Regions from separate parts of the Neobacillus camarae genome, predicted to be linked through region 1. Evidence: predicted binding sites of a transcription regulator. Region 1 holds the regulator's gene; each other region holds the start of a gene.
What was found. Region 1 encodes LexA, which represses DNA repair genes until DNA is damaged. Its sites were predicted from a motif close to CGAACATATGTTCG; they were not measured.
Positions count from the first base shown of each region.

Region 2: ACY8D0_RS19280 (Y-family DNA polymerase) is a predicted target of LexA. The motif match lies at 2,106-2,119, and genes of this name have one in related genera.
Region 3: uvrB (excinuclease ABC subunit UvrB) is a predicted target of LexA. The motif match lies at 3,869-3,882, and genes of this name have one in related genera.

Region 1 is NZ_JBUCKX010000001.1:1,001,252-1,008,068, forward strand. It holds gene hflX (GTPase HflX) at 1-256, shown strand, start outside; gene ACY8D0_RS04815 (methionine gamma-lyase family protein) at 273-1,541, shown strand; gene ACY8D0_RS04820 (MerR family transcriptional regulator) at 1,686-2,093, shown strand; gene glnA (type I glutamate--ammonia ligase) at 2,124-3,458, shown strand; gene lexA (transcriptional repressor LexA) at 3,635-4,258, opposite strand; gene yneA (cell division suppressor protein YneA) at 4,416-4,742, shown strand; gene ACY8D0_RS04840 (YneB family resolvase-like protein) at 4,754-5,401, shown strand; gene ACY8D0_RS04845 (DUF896 domain-containing protein) at 5,479-5,709, shown strand; gene tkt (transketolase) at 5,883-6,817, shown strand, end outside.
Region 2 is NZ_JBUCKX010000003.1:791,380-798,196, reverse strand. It holds gene ACY8D0_RS19295 (MMPL family transporter) at 1-1,058, opposite strand, end outside; gene ACY8D0_RS19290 (TetR/AcrR family transcriptional regulator) at 1,171-1,746, opposite strand; gene ACY8D0_RS19285 (YqzH family protein) at 1,787-1,978, opposite strand; gene ACY8D0_RS19280 (Y-family DNA polymerase) at 2,182-3,441, shown strand; gene ACY8D0_RS19275 (YolD-like family protein) at 3,705-4,040, shown strand; gene ACY8D0_RS19270 (CDGSH iron-sulfur domain-containing protein) at 4,079-4,282, opposite strand; gene ACY8D0_RS19265 (alpha/beta hydrolase) at 4,394-5,311, opposite strand; gene ACY8D0_RS19260 (hypothetical protein) at 5,440-5,580, opposite strand; gene ACY8D0_RS19255 (hydroxymethylglutaryl-CoA lyase) at 5,639-6,553, opposite strand; gene ACY8D0_RS19250 (YqkE family protein) at 6,727-6,817, shown strand, end outside.
Region 3 is NZ_JBUCKX010000002.1:1,232,303-1,239,119, reverse strand. It holds gene uvrA (excinuclease ABC subunit UvrA) at 1-1,728, opposite strand, end outside; gene uvrB (excinuclease ABC subunit UvrB) at 1,736-3,715, opposite strand; gene ACY8D0_RS13460 (CsbA family protein) at 4,094-4,330, opposite strand; gene ACY8D0_RS13455 (carbohydrate ABC transporter permease) at 4,487-5,311, opposite strand; gene ACY8D0_RS13450 (carbohydrate ABC transporter permease) at 5,323-6,264, opposite strand; gene ACY8D0_RS13445 (ABC transporter substrate-binding protein) at 6,316-6,817, opposite strand, start outside.

The DNA.
Region 1 (6,817 bases):
GACCGCGTTTATCAGCGCGTTTGACCAAGAGGACCGACAATCCCTAAAGTTAAAGATTGAGCAAGTCATGATGGAAATGATGGAGCCGTATAAAGTGGAGGTCCCTTCAACGGAAGGAAAGCTGCTGTCCCAATTAAAAAACGAGACCATTTTAAGGGAGCTATCGTTTGATGAGGAAAAACAGCTGTACCGTTGCAGGGGATACTCGTTGCAAGACCATCAAATCACGGGAAAACTGCAGAAATTCAAAGCATAGATAGGAGTATATCAACATGTTTCAACAGTTAAAAAATGGGGAAAAGCTTCAGCCTTTGGTAAGAGAAGTGGAACAACAAATCGCTGAAGTACATAAACAAATCGAGGAGAGAATGGAGACCAACCAATTTCGTGTGCTCGAAAGCTTCCAAAAACACAGGGTGAGTGATTCTCATTTTATCCCGTCCACGGGTTATGGTTATGATGATATCGGACGGGATACTCTGGAGCGCGTCTATGCCGACGTATTTGGCGGCGAAGCGGGTCTGGTTAGGCCGCAAATCATATCCGGCACACATGCGATATCGATTGCTTTATTCGGAGTCCTCCGTCCCGGTGATGAACTGCTGTATATTACCGGGAAACCTTACGATACATTGGAAGAGATTGTGGGGATCCGCGGAAGCGGCGTCGGTTCCTTGCGTGAATTCGGGATTTCTTATGACAGCGTTTCTTTGACTGATGAAGGCGGGATTGACTGGGAAGCAGCAGCCCGAAAAATAACCCCAAAAACCAAAATGATCGGGATCCAACGGTCGAAAGGGTATGCGACGAGACCGTCGTTTACGGTTTCGGAAATCGGTGACATGATTAAATTTGTGAAAGAAATCAAGCAGGATGTTGTTGTGTTTGTGGACAACTGTTACGGTGAATTTGTGGAAGAAATCGAGCCGTGTCATGCAGGGGCAGATTTAATGGCAGGATCATTGATTAAGAACCCTGGCGGCGGAATCGCCAAAACGGGCGGCTATATAGTAGGAAAAAAACAATGGGTGGAAGCATGTTCCTATCGGATGACCTCGCCGGGAATCGGGGCGGAAGCAGGGGCCTCCCTTTATAGCCTCCAAGAAATGTACCAAGGATTTTTCCTGGCACCCCATGTAGTGGGCCAGGCATTAAAAGGAGCCGTATTTACAGCGGCGATGCTCGAAAAATTGGGAATGAATTCTTCGCCAAAATGGGACTCCCAACGGACGGACTTAATTCAGTCGGTACAGTTTGACGATCGGGACAAAATGGTGGCTTTTTGCCAGGCCATACAATTTGCATCACCGATTAATTCATATGTCACACCGTATCCAAGCTACATGCCAGGTTACGAAGACGATGTCATTATGGCGGCGGGGACCTTTATCCAGGGCGCAAGTCTGGAACTGACAGCGGACGGGCCGATCCGTCCTCCGTATGTGGCCTATGTTCAAGGCGGATTAACCTACGAACACGTAAAAATCGCCATTTGTCTTGCGCTTGATCATTTAGCGGTAAAAGAATTAATTGCATTCTGATAGGAAAACCTAAAAGAACAGTATAGAAAATACGCTGTTCTTTTTCTTATAAAAAATCGTGTAAGAAAATCTAACATTCAATTGACATCTTTTCTTACAAGAAATATAATAGCAATATGAAATAGGAAAAGGAGGAGAAATTTGGTGAGTGGGAAAGAAATACGTCGTTCTATGCCGCTATTTCCGATCGGTACCGTTATGCAGCTTACGGAGCTGACGGCTAGACAAATCCGATATTATGAGGAACACCAGTTAATTTCTCCGGCAAGGAATCAAGGAAATCGCCGGTTATATAGCCTAAATGATATTGATAGATTATTAGAAATTAAGGACTTAATCGATCAAGGCATTAATATGGCCGGGATTAAGCAAATTTTCCTTGTCAAACAGCAACAACAAGAAAATAACATGGAACAGCAGCAATCGGAAAAAGCTAAACGCGAGCTAACTGATGATCAGTTGCGAAATCTGCTCCGGAATGAATTGCTTCATTCAGGGCGGCACAACCGAGCCAACTTACGGCAAGGCGATTTATCTCGCTTTTTCCATTAATAATAATTTTTAGAAAGCAGGGGAAATAAGATGGCAAAGTACACACGTGAAGATATTCAACGCTTGGCAAGTGAAGAAAATGTAAAATTTATCCGTCTTCAATTCACCGACATCCTGGGAACCATTAAAAACGTGGAGATTCCAATCAGCCAATTAGAAAAAGCGCTCGATAACAAAATGATGTTCGATGGTTCCTCTATCGAAGGATTTGTTCGGATTGAAGAGTCTGACATGTACTTATTTCCAGACTTGGATACATGGGTCGTCTTCCCATGGACAGCTGAAAAAGGAAAAGTGGCCCGTTTAATTTGTGATATCTATAATTCAGATGGCACTCCATTTGATGGGGACCCTCGCAACAACTTAAGAAGAGTATTAAAAGAAATGGAAGAGCTTGGTTTTACCAACTTCAATCTTGGACCGGAACCAGAATTCTTCTTATTCAAATTAGATCAGAATGGCGAACCAACCCTTGAACTGAACGACCAAGGCGGATACTTTGACCTTGCTCCAACTGACCTTGGGGAAAACTGCCGCCGTGACATCGTGCTTGAACTTGAAGAGATGGGCTTTGAAATCGAAGCATCTCACCATGAGGTTGCTCCTGGCCAGCACGAAATTGACTTCAAATATGCCGATGCGCTAACTGCTTGCGACCAAATCCAAACGTTCAAGCTGGTTGTAAAAACGATTGCCCGTAAGCATGGCTTGCATGCAACCTTTATGCCAAAACCATTGTTTGGCGTGAACGGATCTGGAATGCACTGCAACCTGTCTCTATTCAAAGATGGTCAAAATGCATTCTTTGAACCAACTGGTGATCTTCAGTTGAGTGATACTGCTCGTCAATTCATTGCAGGTGTCCTTAAGCATGCACCAAACTTTACAGCAGTTACGAACCCAACTGTAAACTCATATAAGCGTCTGGTTCCTGGATATGAAGCACCTTGTTATGTGGCTTGGTCAGCTAGAAACCGTTCACCATTAATTCGTATCCCAGCATCCCGCGGATTGAGCACTCGTGTTGAAGTGCGCAGTGTTGACCCAGCAGCTAACCCATATCTTGCTATGGCAGTGCTTTTAAAAGCAGGTCTTGATGGAATTAAAAATAAATTAACTCCTCCTGCACCAGTTGACCGTAATATTTATGTGATGAGCAAGGAAGAAAGAATCGAAGAAGGCATCATTGATCTTCCTGCAACATTAGCGGCCGCTTTGGATAGCTTAAAATCTGACGAGGTCATCGTTTCTGGCCTTGGCGAGCATATCTTCGAACACTTTGTGGAAGCTAAAGAAATTGAGTGGGATATGTTCCGCACAGTAGTACACCCTTGGGAACGCGAACAATACATGAGCATGTATTAATCTGAGGAAAGAATTTGATATATCTGCAAGACACCCAGTTTCATGCAACTGGGTGTTTTGTTTTTTCGAAGAAAAATGCCGGCAGTTTTACTGCCAGCATTTTTATGTATATATGATCAATTTCCAGTCTAAAACCAGGCGGCACGTTCACGCTGCAGCCGAAAGGACAATTGACTTTAATGAATTTGTCTATACACTCCAATTACCTTCCCAAGAATGGACACATTTTTTAAAATAATTGGATCCATAGTGGAGTTTTCAGGCTGGAGACGGATATAATCTTTTTCTTTAAAGAACCTTTTGCAAGTCGCTTCATCATCTTCTGTCATCGCAACAACAATATCCCCATTATTAGCCGTCTGCTGCTGCTTTACAATCACATAGTCACCATCCAGAATGCCGGCCTCAATCATACTTTCACCCATAATTTCCAGCATGAAGACTTGTTCATCAGAGGGTACTAGTCTTTCAGGTAATGGAAAATACTCTTCTATATTTTCAATGGCTGTGATAGGCAAACCGGCGGTAACCTTTCCTACCACAGGGACGTTTACCGCTTGGTTCCTAGGAATATGAGCCGCTTCATCCGCTTCTAATATTTCTATGGCTCTTGGCTTGGTAGGGTCGCGCCGGATCAATCCCTTGCTTTCTAATCTAGCAAGATGACCATGTACGGTTGAACTGGAGGCAAGCCCGACTGCTTCCCCGATTTCCCGAACGGAAGGAGGGTATCCCTTACTTTTAACCTCGTCTTTTATAAAATTCAAAATATCCTGCTGCCGCTTTGATATTTTTACCATGATAAATTGCACCTCGCCTGGTTAATGTTGTCTTTATTATAGCATGTTCGTTATTTTTATACAAACATAAGTTCGAATATGTGTTGACAACAAACAAACGTTCGGATTATACTTAAGGTAATAAGTGCGAACGTATATTCTATAAGAGGTGTTTGTGATGAAAAAAATATGGATCCAATACTCATATGCTATCATTCTTCTATTTATCAGCTGTGCTTTTGCCCTTATCTATACCATTCAACACAGTCCGGACACTAATCAAGACCCGTACACGAAGATTACGGTTTCCGAAGGAGATTCGCTTTGGAAGATTTCACAAGCCTATGCAGGTCAGCACTCCATGTCGAATAAAGAATTCGTTAATTGGGTGAAAAAGCACAATAAACAAATCGATGATAACATTTATCCTGGCGAAGAAATTATCATTCCTGTCAACAGCGAAGTTGGAACGGTAACGGAATACGCCGGAGCCGTGGAAGAGTAGGAAGGGAAACGATGAAAGCCATTATCTATTGCCGTGTCAGTACCAATAAAGAAACACAGGAAACTTCATTAAAACGTCAAGAGGAGGAACTGACCCGATTGGCTGCCCAGTATGATTTTGAAGTGGCCGCTGTAATAAAGGAAAAGGCCAGCGGTTATGATTTTGATAGAGATGGTATTCTTGAACTTTTAGAAGAAATCAAAAGTCCCGAGGTACAAGCAGTCCTCATCCAGGATGAAACCAGAATTGGCAGGGGAAATGCCAAAATCGCCATCCTTCATTGTATTATGAAAGAGGGTAAAAGAATTTATAGTATTGCTCACAACGGGGAATTGCAGCTGTCCGAATCTGATTCCATGGTATTGCAAATTGTCAGCATGGTGGAGGAATACCAGCGCAAACTACATAATGTAAAAATCAAGCGCGGCATGAAACGTGCAGTTCAGCAGGGGTATAAGCCTCAAAAAAACTTGAAAAATCTTGGGGAGAATTCCGGCCGCGATAAAATTGTTGTACCAGTAGAGGAAATTGCCAGATTGAGATCCAATGGTCTTACCTTCGCTGAAATCGCCGCCACTTTGAGAGGATTCGGCTACCCGATATCAAAGGCCACTGTCCATAGGAGATATCAAGAATATATTGAAAGCCAAATCGAGTAAACCTTCTGCCTTGTCAGAAGGTGTTTTTTTTAGTAAAATCAGTTCTCATGTAGAACTTAATGAAAGAAGGTGCATGCATGCTATCCAAAGAAAAACTGGCGAGAATCAATGAGTTGGCTAAAAAAGCGAAAACAACAGGCCTATCAGAAGCAGAAGCTAAAGAGCAATCCTCATTAAGAAGCGAATATCTAGCAGTTTTTCGTTCCCATATGTTAGATACGTTAACACATACCACCGTCATCGATCCAGAGGGAAACGATGTAACACCGGAAAAGATAAAACAAAGGAAAAAACAAAACCTACATTAAAGGAATACAAATTTGTATTCCTTTTTACATATCCTGAGACAATTTGAGGGAAATTATCAAACAAACTGACTTTATCGGCCATTTTATGCACAATTAGTTGAATAAATCACCACTGAACTATAATATTAATGTTGTTGGGTTAATTATCCTGTGAAAAAGAGAGGATGTAAGAAATGTTTAACACGATTGATGATTTATCTGTAACCACAATCCGTACATTGGCTATTGATGCGGTTGAGAAAGCGAACTCGGGTCATCCGGGGATGCCAATGGGAGCTGCACCAATGGCATATACATTATGGACAAGGTTTATGAACCATAACCCTAAGAATCCAAAATGGTTCAACCGGGATCGCTTTGTTTTATCCGCAGGACATGGTTCTGCTTTACTATACAGCATGCTGCATTTATCCGGATACAATCTTTCTATTGAAGACCTAAAACAATTCCGTCAATGGGGCAGCAAGACTCCAGGCCATCCTGAGTATAAACACACAGAAGGCGTTGAGGCCACTACAGGTCCACTGGGACAAGGAATTGCCATGGCAGTCGGAATGGCAATGGCTGAACGTCATCTTGCCAGCGTATATAATAAAGACAATTATGAAATTGTAAATCACTTTACATACAGCATTTGCGGCGACGGTGACTTAATGGAAGGTGTTTCTGCTGAGGCAGCTTCCTTAGCGGGACATTTACAATTAGGACGCTTGGTCGTTCTTTACGATTCCAATGACATTTCTTTAGACGGTGATTTAAACAAGTCCTTCTCCGAGAGTGTCCAAAACCGTTTCTTATCCTATGGGTGGCAATATCTTCGCGTTGAAGATGGCAACAATCTAGAGGAAATTTCAAAAGCTTTAGAAGAGGCCCGTACTGACCTTGAACATCCTGCCATCATTGAAGTAAGAACTACAATTGGCTTTGGTTCACCAAATCGCGCTGGCACTTCAGGAGTCCACGGAGCACCACTTGGAGCCGAAGAATTGAAGTTGACCAAAGAGACCTATCAATGGACATTTGAAGAAGACTTCCACGTTCCGGATGGGGTTTATGAAAACTTCAGTAAGCTTATTGGCGAAAACGGTGAGAAAAAAGAAAAAGAGTG
Region 2 (6,817 bases), on a different contig from region 1:
ACACGGGGGATCCTCGGCCAGAACGATTTTCGGCCAAATAACGTAAACAAGGCCGGAACCAGTGTGACGGAGGCAACCATGATGACAACCATCGTTGTTGCAAAAGTTGGCGCAAAGTTTCGGTAATCGCCGAACTTGGCAAAGAATAACACCAGCATCGCGGCTAAGACAGTGCCGCCGGAAAAGAACACCGGCATCCCGGTCTCACTCATGGCCGCCTGCATCGCTTCATATTTGCTTTCGTGAAGCTTTAGTTCCTCGCGATAGCGGGAGAAAACAAACAGGGAATAATCAATTACCGCGGCAAACAACAGGATCGACATAATCGAGACCGTTTGACTGCTCATAACCAGTCCTGATGCTCCCATGATGCCAAGGATCTGGGTGACGACTTCATAAACGAACACAGCGGCCAAGAGTGGGATTAATGCGAGCAGCGGCGAACGATAAATCACGATTAATAATACTAAAATAAGTCCAACTGTTGAGAATAACAGGACAAAATCAGCACGGGAAAATAAATCCAGTGTATCGGTGGCAATTCCGGCTGGACCCGTTACATATAATTTCAAATCGGATGAATCTTTTATCACCTTGTTGATTCGTTCGATAGATGTCCGCATTTCCTTTGTTTCAATCGAGGAATCGAATGTTAACGGAATCACAGCGGTTGTTTTGTCCTCTGAAAAAAAGCTGGCGGCTGCTTGCGGCGGCAGTTTCGATAAGGACACTACCTGCTGGACGCCATTTATCTTATCACTTTCTATTTTGTCTAACAGGGCAGCGAGCGTGGAATATTCCACTTCCCCGCTTTTTGCTTGGAATACTAGTATCGCCGGCGTCCCGTCATTGTTGTCAAAATACCGGTCGACTTTGTTTTGGGCAATGACTGTTTTGGCATCATCCGGCAGTGAGTCAATTTTGGAGGCTTCATAATCCCGGACGCTTGGCGCAAACATCGCCAGAATCATTGTAATGACCAGCCAGGCTGTCAAGGTGATCCACATGCCCTTTTTGGTTGTGACGCGGTCGGTAACCGCCTGTAAAAATGTCATCATCCTGTTCTCCTTTCAAAACCGTAATTGAAAGTAACGCATGCGTCACTTTTGTGCCACTTCATTTAGCAGCACTTTTCATTATCATTATCTTTTAAAGTGACACTAGTGTCAATTAATCGGTTTTTACCATTCCATGGCACAGCATTTCTTTAATCGAAGCGACCCATTCTGAGTGGGGGATACGAAACCGATTCGGAATCATAATCGATTGAAAAATCATCCCGATAATAATCGAATCTTCAATGGAAGCTTTTATTTTGTGCTCCAGCTTTCCTTTTGTGACCAGCCTTTGGCAGTAGTTGTACATTTCAAAATGCAACTGTCCTAGTGTCTCGATGTTCTGCTTCACCTTTTGATTGCCGCCTTCGGGAATCTTTCGACCAATTTCAATCATTTGCGGCACAGCGGTATTTTTAAACATGAGATTTAACAAAAAGGTGAATTGCCCGTCAAAGTCCCCGGCTGCATCCATTTGCTTCAAATCGGCTAAAAATTTCTCCATTTCATAAATCATATAGTCGGTGATTAGTTCCTCGCGGTTGTCAAAATATTTATAAATAGCTCCTCTTGAGACTTCTAATTGTTCTGCCAGCAGGCTAAAGGTAAACCCCTCATAGCCGTGCTGGAGCAGGATTTGCTCAGCAGCCTGAAATAAATCACCCGTAGTGAACTTGCGCTCACGTGCCATATGCCACACCTCATTTCCTTAACTTTTCTTTTGCCAATCATTAACCAGTTAAAAATTCATACACTTTGTCATTGACCACTTCATACAAATCGGCTGCCGGGTCTTGCTGTTTGGTCAGGAGAATCTGCCGGGTCAGCTCGTCCAGTTCTTTTTCGCCAATTGGCGCGGAATCGGCTTCACCATACTGTTTAAAACAAGTTAAGATCATTTTAGTAATCAGTTTTTTCTCCAACGGCTGCACCCCATCCATCATTATACTGCTTTTCTTTTATTGTACCAGAATTTATTTCAGACCTTGAGAATTGTCCAGATCCAGCGCCTTAGCGCTTTTGTTGCTGTCAAAAAATTACCATTGAATACGAACGCATATTCCCTTAAGATAATAGATATAATAAAGGAACAGGTGTTCTATAATAATGCGAAGAGGGAAAAGTTATGGTCGATTACAGCACGTTACCGCAAAATAAAATTTTATGTGTGGACATGAAGAGCTTTTATGCCAGCTGCTCGGCTGTTATGGAGGGCCTTGATCCTTTGGACTGCTATGTCGCCATTGTGGGCGACAAGGACCGGCAGGGAAGTGTTGTTCTGGCTGCTTCTCCGCGGTTAAAAAAAGAATTTGGCATCAAAACGGGCTCCAGGCTGTTTGAGATTCCCAAAGACCCCAGAATCCGAATTATTGAGCCAAAGATGGCCACCTATCTCCGGATTTCCACGGAAATCACCCGTGTGTTCAACCGCTATGTCCCAAAAGAAGCCATTCATGTGTACAGCGTGGATGAAAGCTTTATTAAGGTGGACGGGGCCCTGCATTTATGGGGGGATGCGGGGACGATTGCCAGAAAAATCAGGGACGATATTGAGCGGGAATTTCAACTGCCCTGCGCTGTCGGGATTGGCCCTAATATGTTACTGGCGAAGCTTTGTTTGGATCTGGATGCCAAGCACCATGGCATTGCCGAATGGACCTATGATGATGTGAAGACAAAGCTTTGGAAGGTGTCCCCATTAAGGGAGATGTGGGGGATTGGCCGAAGGGTAGAAAGAACGTTAAACGGCATGGGAATTTTTAATGTCGGCCAGCTGGCTCGCTATGACTTGGAACAATTGGAAAAGAAATTTGGCATTATGGGCAATCAGCTTTACCACCATGCCTGGGGTGTCGACCTGTCCGATTTGGGGGCACCGATTATTGAAGGGCAGATAAGTTTCGGCAAAAGTCAGATTTTGCTCCGCGACTATAAAGACGAAGAAGAAATCAAGCATGTCATTTTAGAAATATGCGAAGAGGTCGCCAGAAGGGCAAGAACGAGGCGTAAGGCTGGGCGAACCATTACACTTGGCATCGGCTACAGTCAGGATGAATTTGGCGGCGGTTTTAATCGGGCCAGAACCGTCAAGGAGCCGACAAACGTGACGATGGACCTTTACCGCGTTTGTCTCGAATTATTTCACGAGCATTATAATGGCAAGACTGTAAGGCAAATCTCGATTTCCCTTGGCAATATTGTGGATGATTGCGAGATGCAGCTCGATCTGTTTGACATGGGGGCTTACAAAAGGCGGGAGCTTGGCTATGTGGTGGATTCAGTCCGAAGGCGATTCGGTCCGGGGGCTCTCCTGCGTGCTGTTTCCTATACATCGGGTGGAACCGCCAAGCACCGGGCAACCCTTGTGGGCGGACATAAAATGTAAAAAGAAAAGCGGAAGTGCCCGGTTAGCGGCGTATGGCCTCCTCCAAAAAGCTGCCGCTTTTTGTTCGTGCGATGCGGATGCTGCCGAAGCGTTCCTTGTGGAGCGCTTCGACTGAGATAAAGGAAACACGGGGAGCGCAAGCGTCCGATGTTGACTTATCGTAGGGAGGGAGAAGAGCGAAGGAAACTAGCCGCTGGAGCTGGACAATCAGAAAAACGGAGCACCTGTTTAGGCGCTCTACAGTATGAAAAGAGGTGAGGCGGATGATTCGGGATCGGGGAAGAATAAAATGGACGTCGATGATGCTGCCTGAACACGTAAAAATGCTTCGGGATTGGGTCAAAGAAGACCAGTATGAACAACCCAAAGAAATGGATGAGCAGCAGATGGAACTCATGAATGAAACATTGTTAGAGGCAATTGAATTTGATCAAAATGTCACCATTACCTACTATCGGAATCATCAATATGAAATTGTCATCGGGAAAATCCACTATTGGGATGAGTTAGCCCAGAAACTCCATGTGGTGGATCATTTTAATGAGGCACACCGGATTCCCGTTGAGGCAATTGCTGATATACGGTTGACAGATTTATAAAAAGCGGCTGACATGTGCTCAGCCGCTTTTTTTGATGCTTATTCCTCCGGCACCCGGACTTCCGATTGGAAATTTCCTTTGTGGGAGCCGTCGCAGAAAGGTTTGTTATTGCTCCTTCCGCAGCGGCACAGGGAAAAGGATGGCTTTGTGGTATACACATTGCCCTCTCCATCCAATAACTCCACATCACCAGTGATTCTTAATGACCCATTATCATTTACTTTGATTTGCACCTTTGACATCGCTCCCGCACCCCTTCATAAAATGATATTAATTAAGAGAAATAATATTGATATTAACTAAAAGATTAAAGGGAAAATAAGGAATTTGCAAGAGTATAAAGGCATTAATATTTAACCTGGCTGGGCTGCCACATACTTATCTAAAAATTCATCGACCACCCGTTCGTAATCCGCGCGGTTTTCATTAAAAGATTGGGCGTGGCGGCCATTTTCTGCGATATAAATCATTTTTGGCCCTTGTTTATGCTCATATAAATCATTTGTCATCGAGGGAAGAATGAAATCATCCTCCTGGCTGTGAATAAACAATATCGGTTTTTTTATATTTTCAATAACGGAAATGGGGGACACATTACGGAGTGAGTACTTATCCCGCAAGCGCAAGAAAAAATCCCCAACTGGAAGCAACAGCCCAGGACGGATTTTGAAATCACGTTTAATCACATGTGCCACCTGTTCTTTGAAATCAGAAAACGGGCAGTCCGCCACGTAAAAGTCAGCCCCGTCTTCCAACAAGCCGGCATACAAAAGCATTGTGGCAGCCCCCATCGATTCCCCGTGAATCCCCAACAACAAATCATCGCCCTTCTCGTTTTTCAGCCAATCAACAACCGACTTCAAATCAAATTTTTCATAATGCCCAAAGCTGGTCGTTTTTCCGCCGGATTCCCCGTGGCGGCGATGGTCATAAATTAAGGTATTAAAACCCCGGTCCAGAAAAAGCCTCATGTATTTAACGGAATTGATTTTCGTTTCCGTTACCCCATGGGAGATAATCACATAACGGTTCGTATCATAAGGTTCTACCAGCCAAGCTTTGATATTATAGCCAAATGGCGAAGGAATCTCCACGTCCCGTTTAGGCAAGGACTTCAACTCCTCAGGATTAAACCTTCCCGCATCTTTTTCCCGTTGCAGGATGAAATTTTCATCCTTTTTTTTCATATACATCAGCCGGTTTGAAAGATATAAACCGATCGCAAGCCAGAAAAATAAAATAAAGAACAAGACACGAAATGCCTTTTTCACGTAGGGCACCTCCAGAAGTAAGTGGATGAATTCAAATGTATTTGGATAATTTTTCAAGTATTATTGTAACAAAGAAAAAGCCGCTAATACCAATGAGCGGCTCTGGATATTTTGGAGATGCACTTTTTTTATGATTCCGCGTTATGCCGTTTTGTCGGGTGGATGGCTTTTTCTACTTCTTCGGCGGCGATCATCCGCTTACCTCCGCCAGCAGAATCCGCATAGTCCTTTCCTTTTTTGCTATATCCTTTTTCACGCTTTTGATTCATGAATGAGGTCTCCCTTCGCAATAGTTTCATCTAATAAGATGCATAGTTGAATGGGGCATTATTCATGAGGTTGAACAGACTGCCCGTGCAGGCGGTAAAAACCACTGTCTATGGACCTGGAAAGATGGGGGCGGACGATGTCAATGGCAGCTGCCAATTTACCTAGGTCAATACCTGTGTGGATTCCCATCCGTTCCAACATGTACACGACATCTTCTGTTGCCGCATTACCGCTGGCACCTGGTGCGAAAGGGCAGCCGCCAAGACCGCCCGCTGAGGTGTCAAATCGGGTAATTCCCGCTTGAAGCGAGGCTAAGATATTGGCCAGTGCCATCTTTCTGGTGTCATGGAAATGGGCTGTCATCAGGATATGGTTAAATTCTTGGGTTAAATTTGAAAACAAGGAGTAGGCTTCGTGTGGTGCCGCCATTCCAATCGTGTCGGCAACGCTTAACTCATCGACCCCTGCTTTCGCAAATTCCCGGCACAGCTTGATGGTATCCTCTTCATTGATTTTTCCTTCGTACGGACAATAAAACGCGGTGGAAATGCAAGCGCGGATAAAATAATGTTTCTCCCTCAGCTCTCTAATCATTGGAATTAATTCGTTCAAACTATCTTGGGTAGTTTTATTAATATTTTTTTTATTAAAGCTATTGCTGACCCCGAGGAATACGGCAATGGCCCGGCAGTCCGTTGAATAGACTCGATCAAGGCCTTTACGATTGGGGACGAGCACTATATTTCTGGTGTGGTCATCCAGACAGTCTGCCACTATTTCAGCAGCATCGCCCATTTGCGGCACCCACTTGGGTGAGACGAAGGAGGTCAGTTCCATCTCCTGGAATCCAGCTGTTTTTAAGGCGGAAATAAATTGCTTTTTCACTTCAGTGGGAACGAAAGACTTTTCGTTTTGCAAGCCATCCCGAGGGCCAACTTCAATGACCGTTACTTTTTTAGGCAGAGCAAGCATCCTGCATCTCCTCCTTGGCATCCTAGTTTTATTGTGGAGGGAAAATTCTGGAAAATCAAGAATAAAAACAATTTTTAGAAATCAAATGAGGTGCCAAAACCTTTTCAAATGATTTAACCGTCTTTCGGTGCTATAATATATAGAAATAATAGTTCTTTAAGGAGCGTCAAAAGATGAAGAAAAAGCATAACAAACCGACAGCCAAACCGAAAAAGGACGAAGCAGCCGTAACACTTAAAGACCGGATGGACCCCAACGTACTAA
Region 3 (6,817 bases), on a different contig from region 1:
TGTTCCCGCAGCGATGACCTCACCCCCATGCGCTCCAGCACCTGGCCCAATATCAATCAAATAATCGGCTGCCAGCATCGTGTCTTCATCATGTTCGACGACAATCAAGGTATTGCCGATATCCCGCATGTTTTGCAAGGTTTCAATCAGACGGTCATTATCCCGTTGGTGAAGGCCAATCGATGGTTCGTCCAAAATGTATAACACGCCGGTCAGCCTGGATCCGATTTGAGTAGCCAGCCGAATCCGTTGGGCTTCTCCCCCGGAAAGGGTCCCGGCCATTCGGCTAAGAGTTAAATAATCAAGTCCTACGTTTATTAAGAAACCAAGCCGCTCATTGATTTCACGCAAAATCAGCCTGGCGACCTGCGTTTCTTTTTCAGAGAGCACCAGGACGTCAAAGAATTGCATGGCTTCTCCAATCGAAAGGTCGGTGACATGGGAAATATGATGACCGTTGACTAACACGGCAAGGCTCTCTTTTTTCAAACGGTGTCCTTTACAGGTTGGACAAGGCTGCTGGGCCATATATTTTTCCATCTGCTCCCGGATAAAGTCAGAGCTGGTCTCTTTATAGCGGCGCTCCACATTGCGAAGGACGCCCTCAAACTGGATATAGCCTTCGCGGGTTTGCCCAAAATCATTGTCGTACCGGAAGTAAATTTTTTCATTTCCCGACCCATATAAGACTTTATCAAGTAGATGGCCCGGTATATCCTTTACAGGGATATCCATATCGATGCCGTAATGGCCGCAGACCGCTTCCAACAGCTGCGGATAATATTGTGAGCTGGTCGGCTCCCAAGGGGCAATCGCATGCTGTTTTAATGAGAGGTCTTTGTTGGGGATTACAAGGTCAAGGTCAACTTCCAGTTTGGACCCCAGCCCGTCACATTCCGGACAGGCCCCAAATGGACTATTGAACGAAAACATCCGCGGTTCCAGTTCCCCGATGGAAAAGCCGCAAATCGGGCAGGCATGGTTCTCGCTGAACATCAGCTCTTCTTGCCCAATGACATCGACAATCACTTTTCCCTCGCCAAGGTCGAGCGCGGTTTCAAGGGAGTCGGCCACACGTGCGGCAATTCCTTCTTTTACCACTATCCGGTCGACTACCACTTCAATGGAATGTTTTTTATTTTTATCCAATTCGAAGTCTTCGCTCAAGTCGAGCATATCCCCGTCTACGCGCACGCGGACAAAGCCCTTCTTTTTTATTTCTTCGAAAACTTTTACATGCTGCCCTTTGCGTCCGGAAATGACCGGGGCAAGGATTTGCATTTTCGTCCGTTCCGGATATTCGAGAATCCGGTCGACCATTTGTTCAATGGTTTGTGAGGAGATTTCGATATTATGGATTGGACAGGTGGGATGTCCTACTCTAGCAAATAATAATCTTAAATAATCATAAATTTCCGTCACCGTGCCAACCGTTGACCGCGGGTTGTTACTGGTAGTTTTTTGGTCAATCGATATGGCAGGTGATAATCCTTCTATTGTATCGACATCCGGTTTATCCATTTGGCCGAGAAACTGCCGGGCATACGCCGATAAGGACTCGACATACCGGCGCTGCCCCTCCGCATAAATCGTATCAAACGCGAGCGAGGACTTTCCTGAACCGGAAAGTCCCGTTAATACAACAAGCTTATCTCTCGGAATGGTGACATCAATGTTTTTTAAGTTATTGGCCCTGGCGCCTTTGACAATCAATTTTTCCATCGCCATTGTTTCGTCATCCTTCCGCTTTCAATTCCAATATTAAATCACGAAGCTCGGCGGCCCGTTCGAAGTTTAACTCCTTTGCCGCTGTCTTCATTTCTTTTTCCATATCGGCAATCAGTTTTTCCCGTTCCTTTTTGTTCATTTTGCCGAATGCTGCCGTTGGTTTGTATTCCTCTTGGTCCTCCGCAGCATGAGTCGCCCGAATGGATTCCCGAATCTCTTTCTGAATCGTCTGTGGCGTAATTCCGTGCTTGCGGTTGTATTCCTCCTGAATTTCACGGCGGCGCTTTGTTTCGCTGATAGCTTTCTCCATCGAATCCGTCATGCGGTCCGCATACATGATGACCTTACCGTTGGCATTCCGCGCCGCCCGGCCAATGGTTTGGATCAGCGACCGTTCAGAACGGAGGAAGCCTTCCTTGTCAGCATCCAGTATGGTAACTAACGATACCTCCGGGATATCCAAGCCTTCCCGGAGCAGGTTGATTCCGACGAGCACATCATATTTGCCAAGACGAAGCTCACGGATAATTTCAATTCGCTCAAGCGTTTTTACTTCCGAGTGCAAATACTGGACTTTAATGCCGATTTCCTTCAAGTAGTCCGTTAAGTCCTCGGACATTTTTTTCGTCAGTGTCGTCACAAGCACACGTTCATTCTTGTTAACCCGGTCTTGGATTTCTCCGATTAAATCATCGATTTGTCCTTCAATTGGCCGAACTTCAATGATTGGATCGAGCAATCCTGTCGGACGGATAATCTGCTCAACCATTTCGGGTGTGTGTTCCAATTCAAATGGTCCAGGAGTAGCCGAGACAAAGATGGCATTGTGGATATGCTTTTCAAATTCATCGAACATCAGCGGCCGGTTATCCATGGCGGACGGCAAACGGAACCCGTGGTCTACCAGCACCTGTTTCCTGGCCCTGTCTCCGTTAAACATTCCTCTGACTTGCGGCAAAGTGACATGGGACTCATCAATGACAAGAAGGAAGTCCTCCGGAAAGAAGTCGAGCAAGGTATAAGGAGTGGAGCCTGCAGGGCGGAGCGTCAGGTGGCGTGAATAGTTCTCAATCCCTGAGCAGAAGCCCATTTCCCGCATCATTTCCAGATCATAACGGGTCCGTTGTTCAATGCGCTGCGCTTCTAGTAGTTTTTCATCCGCTCTCAGTTCGGTGAGCCGTTCTTCGAGTTCTTTTTCAATATTTTCAATCGCCAAACGCATTTTTTCTTCTCTTGTTACGAAGTGGGAAGCCGGGAAAATGGCGACGTGGTCACGCTCGCCGATAATTTCCCCGGTGAGTGCGTCTACTTCTCGGATTCGGTCAATTTCATCGCCAAAAAATTCAACCCGTATGCAGTGTTCATCGCGGGATACCGGGAAAATCTCAACGACATCACCGCGGACCCGGAACGTTCCCCGTTTAAAATCAATATCGTTCCGTTCATATTGGATATCAACCAATTTACGAAGCAGCTGGTTCCGTTCCACTTCCATTCCCGTCCGGAGCGACAGCACCATCTCGCGGTATTCTTCCGGTGAACCGAGTCCGTAAATACAGGATACACTGGCAATGATAATCACATCTTTCCGTTCAAACAGGGAAGATGTCGCGGAGTGTCTCAGTTTATCGATTTCATCGTTGATGCTGGCATCCTTTTCAATGAAAGTATCGGTCTGAGGTACATAGGCTTCAGGCTGGTAGTAGTCGTAATAGCTGACAAAATACTCCACGGCATTGTTCGGGAAGAATTCCTTAAACTCACTGTAGAGCTGTCCGGCTAATGTTTTGTTATGGGCAATCACCAGAGTCGGTTTGTTCACCTCTTTGATGACATTTGATATCGTAAATGTTTTCCCTGTTCCGGTCGCACCGAGCAGGGTTTGATAACGTTTGTTGTTATTGACACCTTCGACCAGCTGCCGGATAGCTTCCGGCTGGTCCCCTTGAGGTGAGTATTTGGAAACTAACTCAAATTGGTCCTTCACAAATGGTTCCTCCCGTCTATAAAATCCACCCTTTAACGGGCACTTTTCCAGTATGAGAATGCTGTTTGATGACCGGGATGGTACTGGAAAGGGGTCTATTTTTAATCATAGTAACATTCTACCACATTCCCCCAAAAACAAACCAATAATATGCGAACTTGTATTCGTTTTTTATAAAAAGAATAATGGGGCCACTTACTTCCCGGTCCTATTTATTTGTCACTTTGTCGGGCATTTAGAACGCTTCTTAGTGGCCGCTTCCCTTTATTTTTATCGTTATCGGCCATTGAGAGGACGGTCAGGAGACTTGTCCACCCGCTTTAATCGGCGCTTAATTCCTTAGAAAAAAAACAGCCTGCCTTCCATAGGCAGACTGTGTTATTCATTGTTGTTAACTGGTTTAGGTTTCATTTTGGCTGCCAGCCAAAAACCGGCTGTTAACGAAAAGGCATCGACTACAATCAGTGAAAAGGCATCCGTGTAGCCTTTATATACAGAAGCCGCAATCAGGGCAACAGTTAAGACGAGTCCAATCAGACGGTTATAGGTGACGCGGGCAAACAGCATGACCATTACCCCCGGCAATATCAGCGCCGATAAATATTTGATTACCATTTCCAAATGGTACACCTCATTTATAAAACTTTTGTAAATTAATTCTAGAAAGTTATCCACAAAATTGCAACCAAAAAGTCTGGTGTCCCCGTTCAAATTTTACAGACATAAAAAATCCGCGGGCTCGAGCTCGCGGGACGCTTCTGATCTTTAGACTTATTTGACGGCACCGGCAGTCAGCCCTTCCATAAATTGTCTCGAGGCGATAAAGAATAATACAATCATTGGAAGCGAAGACAAAGTCAATCCGGCAAACAACGCTCCCCAATCGGCCGAATACTCGCCAAACAGTGACATCATGCCTACCGGTATCGTCTTTTTCATTTCATCGGTAATAAAAATTAACGGAAAGAAGAAGTCATTCCAGGATTGGATAAAGTTAATGATCATGACAGTCCCCAGCGCCGGACGCATCAACGGCAAGACGACATTCCATAAAATCCGCAAATCGCCCGCCCCATCCATTCGTGCGGCTTCCTCCAACTCGACCGGCATCGTCCGGAAGAATCCCGTCAAAATTAAAATGGACAACGGTATTCCTGTAGCGGTGTACATTAAAATCAACGACCACAAGGAATTCGTCAACCCTAGATTTTTCATTAAAATAAACAAAGGCACAATTCCCAGCTTAATCGGAATCATCATCCCCATTAAAAAGATAAAAAACATAAGATGATTCCACCAAAAGGTATAGCGGGCAATGTAAAAAGCAGCCAGGGAAGTCGTAATTAGAATCAGTAGAACCGAAACCACACTGACAAACACGCTATTATAGAAATAGGTTAGAAAAGGAACCTGGTCCAGCAATTTTTTGTACGTATCCAGACTGAACTCCTTTGGAAAAGAGAGTGGCTGCATAAAAATTTCCATGCTCGGCTTAAACGAGGACAGAATCATTAAAATAATGGGATATAGACTAATAGAGGCAATTACGAAGGCAATAACGTAATAGAAAGGCTTTATCCAGATTGTCTGCTTCAACTTCATTCCCCCTACATGTCCACTTCTTTTTTCTGCATGTATTTTAAATAGAATGCCGTAATGATTGAGATAAACAAGAATAAAATGACCGCTAGGGCGGAACCCAGGCCAATTGCCGTCGAGTCGCTCGTCCCTCCGCCAAACGCCAAACGATAGAAGAACACCGCCAGTGTATCGGTCGCATGATAAGGCTCTCCCTGTGACCCTTGCATCGCGTAAACTAGTTCGAATGCTTCGAAAGACTGAATAAACGTAAGCACCGTCATAATCATGATAGAGGGCACCATGAGCGGCAGCATGATTTTTCTAAGCATTGTTAAGCCCTTAGCACCGTCCAATGTTGCTGCTTCTATCAAGTCTCGTGGAATGGCTTGGAACCCGGCCAAAAAGATTAATATGGCAAACCCAATGCCAAACCAACAATTTACAAGAATGATGGCCATCAATGCAGTATCTGGGTCACCCAACCATGCTTTTTGGAGTTTTTCCAAACCAAACTTTCCAAACAGTACATTTAATGCCCCGTAGTTAGGGTTCAAAATCAGCTTCCATAAAAATCCAACCACAATAACTGATAATAGCCTGGGAAGAAAATAGGCTATTTTCAAAAACTCAGCTCCGCGAATTTTTTGGTATATAATGAAGGCCAACAGGAAGGCTAATCCATTTTGCACCACCATTTCTACGGCAAAATACAAAACGTTATGGCCAAAGGCATTCCAAAAATAGCCGCTGAATGGCTCTTGGGTGAAAAGGTTTTTATAGTTTTCCAGTCCGATAAAGACACCACGCCTAATGCCCTTCCAATCATAAAAACTATACGTCAAAGCTGCCAATAACGGGTATACAATGAATAATCCATAGATTGCGAGGGCGGGAATTGGGAAGAGATGAATTCCCCACCTCTTCCGATTCTTTAACATTTTCTGTTTTACTGTATTAGGTTGCAGCATCGTCTGCATATTCTCCGCCACCTACTTCTATTAGAAAAATTTCACATCATTTTATTGAACAGGCTTAAACCAAGTATCAGCACTTTCCTGCACTTTTTTTGCGACTCCTTCAGGGGTCTGTTTTCCAAGGTACATTCCCTGAAGTTCGGTCTCTAATGTTACTTTCGTTGTCGGGTTTCCGCCGGCAAAGTAAACGACCATCATATAAGGTGTAGAGATTTTTTCTACGGCCTCACTTAGGCTTGTGACCAGTTCATCCTTTGACTTCACGCCAGGCATGGCGCTGATCATCTTAAACTCGTTGGTGAATAGGTCGCCAAACTCTTTCGTCGTTAAAAACTCCATGAATTTTTTCGCTTCCTCTTTATGCTTGGATTTCGCATTTAACGCGAACGATCCGTCTACCCATGCCGTTATAGTCGCCTCTTTGCCTATAGCGGACGGCATGGGGAAGTAGCCGATTTCGATATCAGGATTCAACCCGCGGACGACCTCAATTTCCCAACTTCCCATCGGGAACATTGCGGCCTGCCCGGTCGCAAATAAGGTCCGG